Regions from separate parts of the Streptomyces sp. NBC_00287 genome, predicted to be linked through region 1. Evidence: riboswitches for the same ligand, from Rfam matches in the RefSeq annotation. Region 1 holds a riboswitch; the other holds the start of a gene.
What was found. Region 1 has a riboswitch for FMN ahead of ribB (3,4-dihydroxy-2-butanone-4-phosphate synthase). Riboswitches for the same ligand answer to the same signal wherever they lie in the genome.
Positions count from the first base shown of each region.

Region 1 (7,198 bases):
GTCTCCATCACAGATCCCCTGGTAGCGGCGGCGGTCGTGGGGGCCGCGTACCCGATCCGGAGCGGGACATTCATCCGGGACGTCGACATGGGAATCTTTTAGGATGTACCGCAACCATTCCCCCAAGACGGTTGTCTCCCCTGATACCAGAACCACGCACACGTCGGGGGACGCAATGCGAAGAATCAGAGCAACAAGAGTCAGAACGACCTGGATGGCACTCGCGGTCATCGCCGCCCTCGGGGCGCCGGCACTGCCCGCCGCCACCGCCTCGGCCGCCACCGCGCAGACCACGGCGTGCCCGACCGGCTGGGGCAGCCAGCCCAAGGTCCGGTCCGTCTCCACGGCGACACCGGTCGAGAACATCCGCACCGGCCGCCACGCCTGCTACGACCGGATGGTCGTCGACGTGCCGGGCGCGGGCAAGGCGGGCCTCGGCTACTCGGTCCGGTACGTCGCCCGGCTGTACCAGGACGGCTCGGGCAATCATGTACCCGTCGGCGGCGGTGCCGTCCTGGAGGTCAGGGTGGCCGCGCCCGCCTACGACCCCGAGACCGGTGCCCCCACCTATCCGGGTCGGGTGAACAGGCCCCTGCCGGGTGTCGACCTCACCGGCTATCGCACCTTCCGGGACACCCGGTTCGCCGGCAGCTTCGAAGGGGAGACGCTGGTCGGGCTCGGGGTCCGCGCGCGGCTGCCGTTCCGCGTGCAGGTGGTGACCGACCGGATCGTCCTGGACGTCGCCCACAACTGGACCGGCGCCCGCTGATCGCTCATCCGGGGCCCTGACGGCCCTCCACGAGCCCGGCGAGCCTCGCCAGGGCCATCCGCGTGCCCGTCTCGTTGTCCGCGGCGGGCACCGCGTCCGGAAGTCCCTCGTGCACCACGAGGATGTCCGTACCGCCGCCGTCCGCGTCGCTGAGGCTGGTGGTCATCGTCATCGTGCCGCGCAGCGCGGGATCCGAGGTCTCGAACTCCAGCTCCTCCACCACCCGCTCGTCCGGCACCAGCTCGGTGAAGTGCCCGTGGTAGGTATCGGTGTTCGCTTCCGACTTCCCGGCAGCTGTGGGCACGTCGTAGGTCAGCGACACGCGAAAGGCGCCGCCCACCCGCGCCTCGAAGCGGTGCACCCGCGACGTCATCCCGTCCGGCACCCGCCACCGTTCGACCGCGTCCGCGTCCAGCAGCGCCCGGTACACGGCCGCGCGCGGTGCGTTCACATGCCACGAGACGCTCGTCGAGTACATGGCCCGAACATAGCGCGAGGCGCTCATGAAAAAGGGCAAGGCGTCCTTCCTCCTTGCCATGATCAATGTATAGCCCGGTGGGGGGCTTGCGGCAAGGCCCCGTCGGTGACGCAGAATCGTCGGCCTGAGCCGGGAACTGCTGAAACGGGTGATTGACCAAGTGCGTGCGCTGTTGTCGACCTACGGGTCACGGGGGGACGTAGAGCCGCTGGCCGGACTCGCGTTGCGGTTGCGGGAACTGGGCGCGGAGGCCGTGGTGTGCGCGCCGCCGGACGAGGACTTCGCGCGGCGGCTGGCCGGGATCGGGGTGCCGATGGTGCCGGTCGGTCCGTCGGCGCGGGAGCTGACGCGCCAGGTGCCGCCGCCTTCCATGCCGCAGCGCGCGGCAGAGATCATCGCGAGCCAGTTCGAGTCGGTCGTCGCGGCGGCCGAGGGGTGCGATGTCCTGGTGGCGACCGGCGCGATGCCCGCCGCGGCCGGTGCGCTGTCGGTGGCCGAGAAGGTGGGCATCCCCTCCGTGTCGGTGACCTTCCAGCAGATCACCCTGCCGTCGCCGCACCGCCCGCCGCTGGCGTACCGGGGTCGGTCCTTCCCGCCGGAGGTGACCGACAACCGAGCGCTGTGGGACCTGGACGCCCAGAGCGTCGACGAGTTGTTCGGCGAAGCGCTCAACACGAACCGGGTGGCCAACGGCCTGCCGCCGGTGGACGGAGTCCGCGACTACGTCATCGGTGACCGCCCGTGGCTGGCGACGGACCCGGTGCTGGATCCCTGGAACGGGGCGCCCGAGCTGGACGTCGTCCAGACCGGCGCGTGGGTCGTGCCCGATCTCGCGCCGCTCCCGGCCGAGTTGACGGCGTTCCTCGACGCCGGGGCTCCGCCGGTGTACGTCGGCTTCGGCAGCATGCCCATGCACGGCTCGGCGGATGTCGCCCAGGTGGCCGTCGAGGCGGTCCGGGCGCAGGGCCGCCGCTTGCTGCTGTCCCGCGGCTGGGCCGACCTGACCTCGGTCGACGACCAGGACGACTGCTTCGTCGTCGGCGACGTCAACCACCAGGCACTGTTCGGTCGGGTGGCCGCCGTCGTGCACCACGGCGGCGCGGGCACCACGACGACGGCCACGCGGTCCGGCGCGCCTCAGGTGGTGGTCCCCCAGCTGGCGGACCAGCCGTACTGGGCGGGCCGGGTGGCCGACCTGGGCATCGGCGTCGCGCACGACGGCCCGACTCCGACCTTCGAGTCCCTGTCGGCCGCACTTCAGGTGGCCCTGGCGCCGGAGACGACCGCACGGGCGAAGGATGTTGCCGAGAGGGTCCGCACGGACGGGACGACGGCGGCGGCGAAGCTGCTGCTCGACGCCGTCTGAGGCGCGCGCCGGTCACTCTCGGCTCCCGCTGAGCCGGATCACGTCGGGCGGCGCCACGGCCGAATCCGTGGCGCCGCCGATGAGCCCTACGACGGCTCAGCGGGCGGCACCCACGGCCAGGTCGCCGGGGCGGGGGGCGTCGTGTGTGTCGCCGATCTTGTGGCGGTACTGGACCAGTTGGGCGACGGTGATCAGCGGTAGTCCGAACTCGTCTGCGAAGCGGCGCAGATCGGGCAGGCGCTTCATGGAGCCGTCGTCGTTGACCAACTCGCAGAGCACACCCGCCGGGCGGCAGCCGGCCAGGCGTACGAGATCGAGCGTCGCCTCGGTGTGTCCGGTACGGCGCAGCACGCCGCCCGGGGCGCCGCGCAGCGGAACCACATGGCCCGGTCGGCACAGGTCGCCGGCCGAGGTACCCGAGTCGGCGAGCAGCCGGATGGTGTGGGCGCGGTCGGCGGCCGAAATTCCGGTGGTGACGCCTTCCCGGGCATCGACGGTCACTGTGTACGCCGTGCCGCGCCGGTCCTGGTTGACGGAGTGCATCGGCGGCAGTTCGAGGCGGTCGCAGTCCTGCGGGGTCAAGGGAGCACACACATATCCCGAGGTGTGGCGCACCATGAAAGCCAGCAGTTCCGGCGTGGCGTGCTGGGCGGCGAAGATCAGGTCGCCCTCGTTCTCCCGGTTGTTGTCGTCCGCCACCACGACCGGCCTTCCGACCCGCACGGTGTCGATTGCTTCCTCGATGGTCTCGAGTGGGAACATCCCCGTCTCCTCCTCCGACATGGCCTGCACCAAGCGCGAACGAGGTCAGGAGCGGAAGAGCGCGACAGCCCAGGGCGCACCGGACGCGTGAACGCGCCGGTGAACGCCAGAATGCCACTACACGCAAACTCCCATCCGGACTTTAACCGTCGGCCCCGAAATTCCATCGGGTCAACCGGTCGATGGCTTCGACCGGGTCGCGGGCTTTCACCGCCGGTTCGGAATTTCACCGAACCCCGCTTGCGTTGTGTGGATCAAATTTGGCGGCTCCATGCTGCCACGGCCCTATCTGCCGCGCCAGTCTCTTCCACACCGCTTCGGCTCATAAACGCAACTTCTCAGCCGATTCCGGGTATCGCAACGGGGTTGGCACTTCCCCCCGTCTGCCGGCATTCAGGCCGCCGCGCGACCTGCCTTGAGTGCCGCCGCGATCTCCACGGTACGGCGGGCCTGGTGCCGGGCCGCCTGCAACTGGACGTCGCCCGGCGCACCGTCGCCCGCCACATGGGACGTGCCGTAGGGGTTGCCCGACTGGAACTGAACGGGGTCGGTGTAGCCGGGGGGCACGATGATGCCGCCCCAGTGGTAGAAGGTGTTCCCCAGGGCCAGCAGGGTGGATTCCTGGCCGCCGTGGGCGGTGTTGGAGGCGGTGAAGGCCGAGTACACCTTGCCCGCGAGCTTGCCCTGGAACCACAGCGGTCCCGTGCTCTCCATGAACACCCTCAGCTGGCTGGCCGGGTTGCCGAAGCGGGTGGGCGTGCCGAAGAGCACCACGTCGGCCCACTCCAGGTCGTCGTGGCTCGCGTTGGCGACCTCGGCGGTGTCCTGAAGGTGTTCAACCCACTCCTGCCGGAGGTTGATCACCTCCTGCGGGGCCGTCTCGGGCACCTTGCGCAGCCGCACCTGTGCGCCGGCCTTCTCCGCTCCCTCAACTGCCGCCTGCGCCAAGGCGTGCACGGTGCCCGTGGCGCTGTAGTAGATGACCGAGACATGCACGGATTCCGACATCGGTTCCCTCCCTCGGCCCGAACCGGGCCTGGCTAGCGTTGTGTTCATCGGGTACGACGACACAGCCCTGCGCGATGTGAGGCGACCGGCCCACCTCACAGTTCGCCGCCGTATCTCGTCGAACTGAAGGGGGACCGAGTGACCGAGGGAGTCGGCGAGACCATGACCCACGCATCCGGGGCCAAGCACACGCGGCCCGACGATCCGAGCCTGAGCGCGATCATGAGCGAGCGGCGACAGCTGATCAATCTCACCTACCGGCTACTCGGCTCGGTGACCGAGGCCGAGGATGTCGTACAGGAGACGTACACACGCTGGTACGCCATGACCCCACAGCAGCGGGAGGCCATCGAGTCGCCGGGGGGCTGGCTGACCACGGTCGCCAGCAGGATCTGCCTCGACCTGCTCGGCTCGGCACGCGCCCGGCGGGAACGCTACGTCGGCGAGTGGGTTCCGGAGCCGCTGCCCGGCCGTACCGAGTGGATCAGCGGGCGGCCGGGTGCCGCCGTCGTCGACCCGGCCGACCGGGTCACCCTCGACGAGTCGATCAACATGGCCTTTCTCGTCGTACTGGAGCGCATGACTCCGGCTGAACGCGTCGCGTTCATCCTGCACGACGTCTTCCGCTACTCCTTCGCCGAAGTGGCCCCGATCGTCGGCCGTACGGAAGCGGCGTGCCGGCAGTTGGCCTCCTCGGCCCGCCGTCGTCTGCGCGCGTCGCAGTCGGAGGCGGTCCCGGCGGCCCGGCGCGCCGATACCGTGCGGGCCTTCAAGGCGGCATGGGAGGCCAAGGACATCGAGGCGCTCATCGGGCTGCTGGCCCCGGACGCCACCGCGACCGGCGACGGCGGCGGACTCGTACAGGCGGTGCTCCGCCCGATCGAGGGTGCCGAGGCGATCGCATGGTTCTTCGCCGGGCGCAGGGACGCGGTGCCCGACCTGACACTCGTGGAGAGCATGGTCAATGGTCAGCCCGGTCTGGTCGCTCAGCTGGACGGCGTGCCGGTGTCGGTGCTGGCGTTCGACATCGCCGGTGACCGGATCAAGCAGATCTGGTCGGTGCTCAATCCCGACAAGCTCCGGCTGTGGAGGGACAGTTGACGCTCATTTCACCTGCCGTAGCGCCGGTCCCGCACCGCGTACGAACGCAACGCGCGCAGCAGGTCTATCTCACGGAAGGCCGGCCACAGGACCTCGACGAAGTGCACCTCGGCGTAGGCGGACTGCCAGAGCAGGAAGCCGGACAGCCGCTGCTCGCCGGACGTGCGGATGATGAAGTCGGTGTCGGGGCCCGCCGGGGAGTAGAGGTTGTCGGAGATGTGCTGGAGGTCGAAGTTCTCGGCCAGTTCGAGCGGGTCGCCTCCGGCGGAGACGTGCTTGTCGAAGGCCGACCTGACCGCGTCGATGATCTCGCGGCGCCCGCCGTAGCCGACCGCGACGTCGACCTTGAGGCCCGACCTGCCGCTGGTACGCGTGACGGCGTCCTTCAGGGACCGTGCGGTCTCCCCCGGCAGCAGGTCCAGCGCGCCGATGACCTCGACCTGCCAGTCCTCGTCGGCGGCGCAGATGCTCGCCACGGTCTCCTCGATGATTTCGAGCAGTGGCCCGAGTTCGGCCGGGGGCCGGTGGAGATTGTCGTCGGAGAGCATCCACAGCGTGACGTGCTCGATGTCGGCGGCGTCGCACCAGCGCAGGAAGTCGCCGACCTTCGCACCGCCCACCCGGTAGCCCTCACGGACGTCGTCGTGCCCGGCACCGCGGGCCCAACGGCGGTTGCCGTCCAGCATGATGGCGACGTGCCGTGGACGCGGCTTGCCTTCCAGCTTGCGCGCCAGCCGTCTGACGTACAGGGCTTCCAATGCCGACCGAAGCGCCCTCAAGGCCACGTGCCATGTCCCTTCGTCCCCACCAACCGCTAGTGGGGGCCACCGTATCGCCCGGCACGGAGCTTGAGCCATCGGCGCTGTTCGGGCGCCTGTGGGGGGGACTTGCGCGAGCGCCGGAACGGGACTTCAGCTGCTCGGACGATTGAGCCGTGCGGGCTGTGGCACCCCCCTAGGCCGTCGTCAGCTCCCGGATCAGCTCGGTCATCCGCTGGGACGGCGAGACCCTGAGTTCCTGTTGCAGAAGTCTGCGGTAATCCAAGTAGTGCTTGACCGCGCAGGCGACATTGCCCTCTGCCGCGTGGACCTCGATGGCGATGCGGTGGGCGGTCTCGCGATACGGGTCGACGGCGGTCGCGGCGAGGGCAGCCTGGTGCGCGGCCAGGAACCTGTCGAGGGCCAGGAAGTGCTGCGCCAGGCTCTCCAGCGCGTACAGACGCATCTGGTCCCAGCGTTCGCGTTCGAGTATCAGCCACTCGTCGTCCCACCCCAGCAGCAATGGCCGGCCGAGATCCTCGACCAGCCGGTCGAGGTCTGCGGGGGTGGCCTGCAGCCCGTCCTCCGGCTCCAGGAGTTGGCGAGCGGATGCGCACACCTCCCAGTGATCCACGGAGACGCAGGACGACAGCGCGAGACGGTGACCTTCACTGACGACCACGGTCTTCGGGCCGATCTTCCGGCTCTGACACAGGGCCGACCTCAGGTTGGCCGCGGCCCGCAGCGGAGTGCACTCCGGCCAGAGCTGCTCCGCGGCAGCCCGTCTGTGAATCCCTTCACCGCGCACGGCGAGCAGGGCGAGCAGACGCTGAGCCCCCGCCGGGACGGCGACCGAACGCCCTCCACGGATTAATTCAAATGGACCCAGGATTTCGACACGTACCGCGTTCATCACAGCTAACACTGTGCGCGACGCGTTTTTCCGCTGCAACCGC
Region 1 is NZ_CP108053.1:815,220-822,417, forward strand. Features, by position in the region: gene OHT76_RS04060 (SseB family protein) at 1-8, opposite strand, end outside; gene OHT76_RS04065 (AMIN-like domain-containing (lipo)protein) at 176-769, shown strand; gene OHT76_RS04070 (SRPBCC family protein) at 774-1,247, opposite strand; gene OHT76_RS04075 (glycosyltransferase) at 1,408-2,613, shown strand; gene ribB (3,4-dihydroxy-2-butanone-4-phosphate synthase) at 2,710-3,375, opposite strand; FMN riboswitch at 3,495-3,623, opposite strand; gene wrbA (NAD(P)H:quinone oxidoreductase) at 3,769-4,383, opposite strand; gene sigJ (RNA polymerase sigma factor SigJ) at 4,546-5,484, shown strand; gene OHT76_RS04095 (isoprenyl transferase) at 5,493-6,263, opposite strand; gene OHT76_RS04100 (AfsR/SARP family transcriptional regulator) at 6,439-7,155, opposite strand.

Region 2 (7,198 bases), 870 kb from region 1:
TCGGCGGAGCGGCGGTAGGCGATCAGGTCCTCGATGGAGATGATCGTCAGGCCGTGCTTGCGGGCGAACGGGATCAGCTCGGGGAGGCGGAGCATCCGGCCGTCCTCGCCGGCGATCTCCACGATGGCGCCGGCCGGGCGCAGGCCCGCGAGACGGGCGAGGTCGACGGCGGCCTCGGTGTGGCCGTTGCGGGCCAGGACGCCGCCGGGCTTGGCGCGCAGCGGGAAGATATGGCCGGGGCGGACGAAGTCGTCGGCCCCCGACTCGCCGCTCGCCAGCAGCTGAAGCGTGGTCGAGCGGTCCGAGGCCGAGATACCGGTGGTCACACCGTGAGCGCCCGAGGCGTCCACCGTGACTGTGAACGCGGTTTTCATGGACTCGGTGTTGTTCTCGACCATCTGCGGGATGCGCAGCCGGTCCAGCTCCTCGCCCTCCATGGGGGCGCAGATCAGACCGCGGCACTCGCTCATCATGAACGCGACGATCTCGGGGGTCGCCTTCTCGGCGGCGATGACGAGGTCGCCCTCGTTCTCCCGGTCCTCGTCGTCGACGACCACGACCGGGCGGCCGGCGGCGATGTCGGCGATGGCCTGCTCGACCGGGTCGAGCGACCAGTCCTCGATGTTGTCGGTGCTGTACAGAACGGGTGAGGTGCTCACGCGGGCGCTCCTTCCAGGACGGGCCGCGTGTCCCTGCGGGAGCGCAGCCACCAGTCGCGCATGCCCCACAGGACGAGCGCGCCGTAGATGACGTAGACGAAGCCGGAGAAGGCGTAGCCGTTCGCGAAGTTCAGCGGGACGCCGACCAGGTCGACGAGGAGCCAGGCGAACCAGAACTCGACCATGCCGCGGGCCTGGGCGTACATGGCGACGATCGTGCCGACGAAGATGTAGGCGTCCGGCCAAGGGTCCCAGGACAGGCTCGGGTACGCCTTGAAGAGCAGGGCCACGGCGACGGTGCCGGCGGCGGCCGCTGCGGCCATCGCACCGCGCTCGGTCCAGGTGGCGAAGCGGACGGCGACCTTGCCGTCCTCGGCACGGGCGGTGCCGCGGTTCCACTGCCACCAGCCGTACAGCGCGACGGCCATGACGACGACCTGCTTGCCGGCGCTGCCGGTCAGATGGCCGTAGAAGGCGCCGAAGAGGACGAGGCCGGAGAGGAACTGGACCGGCCAGGTCCACAGGGAGCGGCGGAAGCCGAGGGCGAGGGTGATGAGGCCCAGGGTGTTGCCGACCATGTCCGACCAGATGATGTGCTGGCCGAACAGGACGAAGGCCTCGGAGTTGAGCCAGTTCACTTGGTCGCTCCGAGGAGCCGCTCGACGTACTTGGCGACGACGTCGACTTCCAGGTTGACCGGGTCGCCGGGCTGCTTGATGCCGAGCGTGGTCAGGGCGAGGGTGGTGGGGATGAGGCTGACGGTGAAGTAGTCGGGGCCCGCGTCGACGACGGTGAGGCTGATGCCGTCGACGGTGATGGAGCCCTTCTCGACGACATACCGGGCGAGGTCCGCGGGGAGCGAGATCTTGATGATCTCCCAGTTGTCGGAGGGCTTGCGCTCCAGCACCTCGCCGGTGCCGTCGACATGGCCCTGCACGATGTGCCCGCCGAGGCGCGCGCCGACCGCGGTGGGGCGCTCCAGGTTGACGCGGGAGCCGATGTCGAGGGCGCCCAGGCTGGAGCGGTTCAGGGTCTCGGCCATCACATCGGCGGTGAACTCGTCGCCCTCGTGGTCCACGACCGTGAGGCAGACGCCGTTGACCGCGATGGAGTCACCGTGCTTGGCGCCGTCGGTGACGACGGGGCCGCGCAGACGGAAGCGACAGGCGTCGCCGAGGTTCTCGACGGCGGTGATCTCGCCCAGCTCTTCGACGATTCCGGTGAACACTTCCCGGGTCCTCCCTGCCTCATGGGGGCACGGACTCCGGGGCTGTCGAAGAACGACAGAGACACGGACGACGACACCGGGAGCGACGCCGGACAGACCCGTCCGCAGGGGACGAGCTCATATCGGCGGCGCGCACGAATGCCCGCCCGCCGCGCACTGCCTCCCATCCGGACTTTAACCGTCGGTCCAGGAATTTCACCTGGTCAACCGGCCGCTGGAGGCGACCGGGTCGCGGACTGTAACCGCCGGTTCGGACTTTCACCGACCCCGGAGTGCGCTGCTTCTGGTACAGGGCCAGTGTGCCACGCCCGATCGACGTCCATGCGGGTGAGGGCTGTGGGCTGGCTCACAGGATGCATGCCTGGACATCTACATCGGCACATTGGTCCATCCGTGAATTGGTCCATACCTATTGACTCATTGGTCTAGTCCTCCCTACTGTCTGCGCAACTTCCGTGGAGAGGAACCGACTTGCTGTCACGCAACCGAGCGAGACCCGCCTTGTTCGCCGCGGTGGCCGCGGTCGCCGGCCTGGTCCTCGCCGGGCTCCCGGCCACCGTCTCGCACGCCGCCGACCAGGAGTCCTGCCGCCCCGACGGGCTCTACAAGACGCCCGGCGCCGATGTCCCGTACTGCGCGGTCTACGACGCCGAGGGCCGGGAGAAGATGGGCGCCGACCACCAGCGCCGGGTGATCGGCTACTTCACCGGCTGGCGCACCGGCAAGGACGGCACGCCCGCCTATCTCGCGCCGGACATCCCGTGGGACAAGGTCACCCACCTCAACTACGCGTTCGCGCACATCGACGGCTCGAACAAGATCTCCGTCGGCGCGGACGGCGCGACCAACGCGGCGACCGGGACGACCTGGCCGGGCGTGAGCGGCGCGGAGATGGACCCGGAGTTCTCCTACAAGGGCCATTTCAATCTGCTCAACAAATTCAAGAAGCAGCACCCGAACGTCAAGACGCTGATATCGGTGGGCGGTTGGGCCGAGACCGGCGGCTACTTCGCGGACGACGGCACGCGGGTGAACTCCGGCGGCTTCTACTCGATGGCCACCAACGCCGACGGCTCGGTGAACCAGGCGGGCATCGACACCTTCGCGAATTCCGCCGTCGATTTCATCAGGAAGTACGGCTTCAACGGCGTCGACATCGACTACGAGTACCCGACGACGATGAAGGACGCGGGCAACCCGCTCGACTGGTCCCTCTCCAACGCCCGCAGAGCCGGCCTGGTCAAGGGCTACGCGGCCCTGATGAAGTCCCTGCGCGAGAAGCTCGACCGCGCGGGCGCGGCGGACGGCAAGCACTATCTGCTCTCGGTCGCGGCACCCTCCTCCGGATACCTGCTGCGCGGCATGGAGACCTTCCAGGTCCAGAAGTATCTGGACTACGTCAACATCATGTCGTACGACCTCCATGGCGCCTGGAACGAATACGTCGGCCCGAACGCCTCGCTCTTCGACGACGGCAAGGACGCCGAACTCGCCGCCGCGGGCGTGTATTCGACCTCGCAGTACGGCGGAATCGGCTATCTGAACACCGACTGGTCGTATCACTACTTCCGCGGTTCGATGCCGGCCGGACGGATCAACATCGGACTCCCCTATTACACAAGGGGGTTCAAGAACGTCACCGGCGGGACCGACGGCCTCTGGGGCAAGGCGTCCTCGACGACCTGTCCGGCGGGCTCCGGCTTGACCAAGTGCGGTGACGGGGCCGTGGGCATCGACAACCTCTGGCACGACCTCGACACCAACGGCAAGGAGTCGCCCGCGGGTTCGAACCCGATGTGGCACGCCAAGAACCTGGAGAAGGGCGTCGTCGGTGATTACGTCACCGAGTACGGCTTCCCGGCCGACACCCGGCTGACCGGCACCTACGCCCGGAAGTACGACTCCACACTGGTCGCGCCGTGGCTGTGGAACGCCGAGAAGAAGGTGTTCCTGTCGACCGAGGACGAGCAGTCGGTGAACGCCAAGGCCGACTATGTCGTCGAGAACGGCATCGGCGGCACGATGGTCTGGGAGCTGGCCGGGGACTACGGCTGGAACGCGGCCAAGGGGCAGTACGAGCCCGGGTCGACGCTGACGACCGCGATGTACGAGAAGTTCAAGTCGGCCTCCCCGTACGGCGCGAAGCGGTCGACGATCGATCTGCCGAGCCAGGCGTTGAACATCGACGTGGAGTTCGGGCAGTTCCCGCTGGGTGACTCCAACTACCCGATCAGCCCCAAGCTGAAGATCACGAACAACACGTCGGCGACGCTGCCGGGTGGCACGGAGTTCCGCTTCGACTACGGCACTTCGGCGCCCGGAAACGCCAAGGACCAGTCCGGGTGGGGTACTTCGGTGATCCGCAGCGATCACACCGGGAGCAATGTCGGTGGGCTGAAGGGCGACTACCACCGGGTCTCGCTGAAGCTGCCCAGCTGGCAGACGCTGGCGCCCGGGGCGTCGGTGGAGTTGGACTTCGTGTACTACCTGCCGGTGTCGACTCCGTCGAACTGGACGGTGACGTTCGGTGGGACGACGTATGCGCTGGCGGGGGATCTGGCTCGGGGGACTTCGGTGGTGGAGCCGGGCGGTGGATCGCCTTCGCCCTCACCGACTCCGTCCGAGGGGACCGGCTCCTGCACGACTCCGGCCTGGAGCGCGAGTACGGAGTACGGCGGGGGCAGCACTGTCTCCCACAAGGGGCACTCGTGGAAGGCGAAGTGGTGGACGAAGGGCGAGGAGCCCGGAACCACCGGTGAATGGGGTGTGTGGCAGGACCTCGGCGCCTGCTGAGCCCCGCGCTCGGACCGGCCCGGCGGCGGTGACGACGGCCCTTGCCCGCCGCCGGGCCTTCAACTCCCGGCTCTGGCAGGATGCTGGGCATGACCACGATTCTGGTGACCGGCGGTACTGGAACCCTCGGGCGGCTCGTCGCGGAGCGGTTGGGGGCGGACGGGCACGACGTGCGCGTGCTCAGTCGGCACGCGCAGCCGTACGCCGTGGATCTGCGTGAGGGTGGGCCCGGGCTGGATGCGGCCGTCTCCGGTGCGGACGCGATCGTGCACTGCGCGAGTTCGCCGCGTGGTGGGGACGAGGAGGCAGCGGAGCATCTGATCGCAGCGGCGCGAGGGGCGGGTGTGCGCCATCTGGTCTACATCTCGATCGTCGGTGTCGACCGGGTGCCGTTCGGCTACTACCGGAGCAAGCTCGCGGTGGAGAAGCTGATCGAGAACTCGGGCGTCGGCTGGACGATCCTGCGGGCGACGCAGTTCCACGACTTGCTTGTGCAGGTGTTCGGGGTCCTGGCCAAGCCTCCGGTGATGCTGTTGCCGACCGGGGTACGGGACCAGCCGGTCGATGTGGCGGAGGTGGCGGACCGGTTGGTCGAACTGGCGCTCGCTGCTCCCGTGGGCCGGGTCGACGACATGGCGGGGCCGGAGGTACGTTCCGTCGAGTCGCTGGCCCGGGCGTACCTGAAGGCGACGGGGCGGAAACGTCGGGTGGTGAGCGTCCCTCTGGCGGGCAAGGCGTACCGGGCCTTCCGGGCAGGAGGCCACTTGGCGCCGGAGCATGCGGTGGGGAAGGGCACGTTCGAGGAGTATCTGGCGGTACGTTTCGGCCGCTGACAGCGTTCCTCGCCCCTGCCGCTCCTAGCGCACGGGCGGAGCGAACAGTTCCTCTTGAGCCCGGTCCCGCGCCGTCAGTAGCGCACCCCGTAGCACCGCCTCGCCTCCCAGCGTGCTTGCCCGTACCTCCGTCGGTAGTGGGGACAGGTGGAGCAGGCGGTCCTGGACGCGTGCAGCCAGATCCTCCCCGCCCGCTCGGCCGATCTCGCCCGCCAGGACCACACAGCCGGGGTCGAGGACCGAGATGACCGCCGCGGCGCCCAGGGCCAGGCGGTCCGCGAGGGTGTTCAGGAAGGCGGCGTTGGCCGGGTCGTCCGCCGAGTTCACAGCCGTGCGGACCAGCGTCGCCGCATGTGGTTCGCCCTGGGCCTCCGGTGCCGTCACTCCGTGTTCCGCCGCCAGTTGCGCGACCGCCCCCGCCCCCGCCAAGGAGTGGAAGCCGCCGTCGCAGCCTGTCGCCGACGGCAGGCCCGTCGTGCCCGGTACCGGCAGGAAGCCGATCTCGCCCGTGCCGCCCGAGGCGCCCCGGCGCAGGGTGCCGTCCAGGACCACCGCGGCGCCGACGCCCATGCCGAGCCAGAGGAGGACGAAGGTGTCGCGGTCCGCCGCGGCTCCGTCGCGCTGTTCCGCCAGTGCCGCCAGGTTCGTCTCGTTCTCCACACTCACCCGCGCTTGGGGCAGCCGCTCCTGAAGGGTCGCCACCAGACGGCGGTGCCATTCCGGCAGGCCCGTGGAGCTGCGCAGTTCGCCCGTCGCCGGGTCGATCAGGCCCGGCGCGCCGATGCCGACCGTGTGCGGCCGGTCCACGCCGGCCTCCTTCACCGCCCGCTCCACCAAGGCCACCGCCTGCTCGACCGCGGGGCCCGTCCCGACGCCCCCGTCGATCGGCGCCGACGCCTGTGCCAGCACCTCGCCGACCAGGTCGGACACGGCCACGGCGACACCCTCGGTGCGTACGTCAAGCGCCGCCAGATGGGCCCGCGCGGCGACGATGCCGTACACCTTGGCGTTGGGCCCGCGTCGTTGCTCCCCCGACTCCCCCACGACCTCGATCAGTCCGGCGGCGGTGAGGCGGTCGACGAGGTCGGCCACGCTCGGCCGGGAGAGGCCGGTCAGCTCTTTGAGCCGTCCCGCCGTCAAGGGGCCCTCCTCCTGGAGCAGGCGCAGGGCGAGCCGGTCGTTGATGGCCCGGGCGGTACTGGGGGATGCGGGCATGCCGGGATCCTTCCAGATCGGCGGATGCGGTGAGCGGCCACCCTATCTATCAGGCAGGGTTCCTGATAGTTTACGCGACCGACAGACACGCGGGAGGGGCCTGAGCATGAGTGACGTGGTCTACGACGGACGCGAGGTGAAGCGGGCGCGGTACGCCGTGGCCGCTGTCTTCACCGTGCACGGGGCCGTGACCGGCTCGTTCGCGACCCGGGTGCCGTGGATCCAGGACCATGCCTCGGTGAGCGCGGGCCAGTTGGGGCTCGCTCTGGCCTTCCCGGCGCTCGGCGCGTCGGTGGCGATGCCGCTCGCCGGAGGCATCACCCACCGCTTCGGCGCCCGGAACGCCCTGCGCGCCCTGATCGCGCTGTGGACGCTGGCCCTGATCCTGCCGTCCCTCGCCCCGAACCTCCTCACCCTCTGTCTCGCCCTGTTCGTCTACGGCGCCACCTCCGGAATGGCGGACGTCGCGA
Region 2 is NZ_CP108053.1:1,685,352-1,692,549, forward strand. Features, by position in the region: gene OHT76_RS07630 (bifunctional 3,4-dihydroxy-2-butanone-4-phosphate synthase/GTP cyclohydrolase II) at 1-659, opposite strand, end outside; gene OHT76_RS07635 (nicotinamide mononucleotide transporter family protein) at 656-1,297, opposite strand; gene OHT76_RS07640 (riboflavin synthase) at 1,294-1,887, opposite strand; FMN riboswitch at 2,037-2,167, opposite strand; gene OHT76_RS07645 (chitinase C-terminal domain-containing protein) at 2,359-4,680, shown strand; gene OHT76_RS07650 (SDR family oxidoreductase) at 4,770-5,513, shown strand; gene OHT76_RS07655 (ROK family transcriptional regulator) at 5,538-6,728, opposite strand; gene OHT76_RS07660 (MFS transporter) at 6,835-7,198, shown strand, end outside.
Region 2: linked by a shared signal. The riboswitch ahead of OHT76_RS07640 (riboflavin synthase) and the one ahead of ribB (3,4-dihydroxy-2-butanone-4-phosphate synthase) in region 1 are both predicted to bind FMN.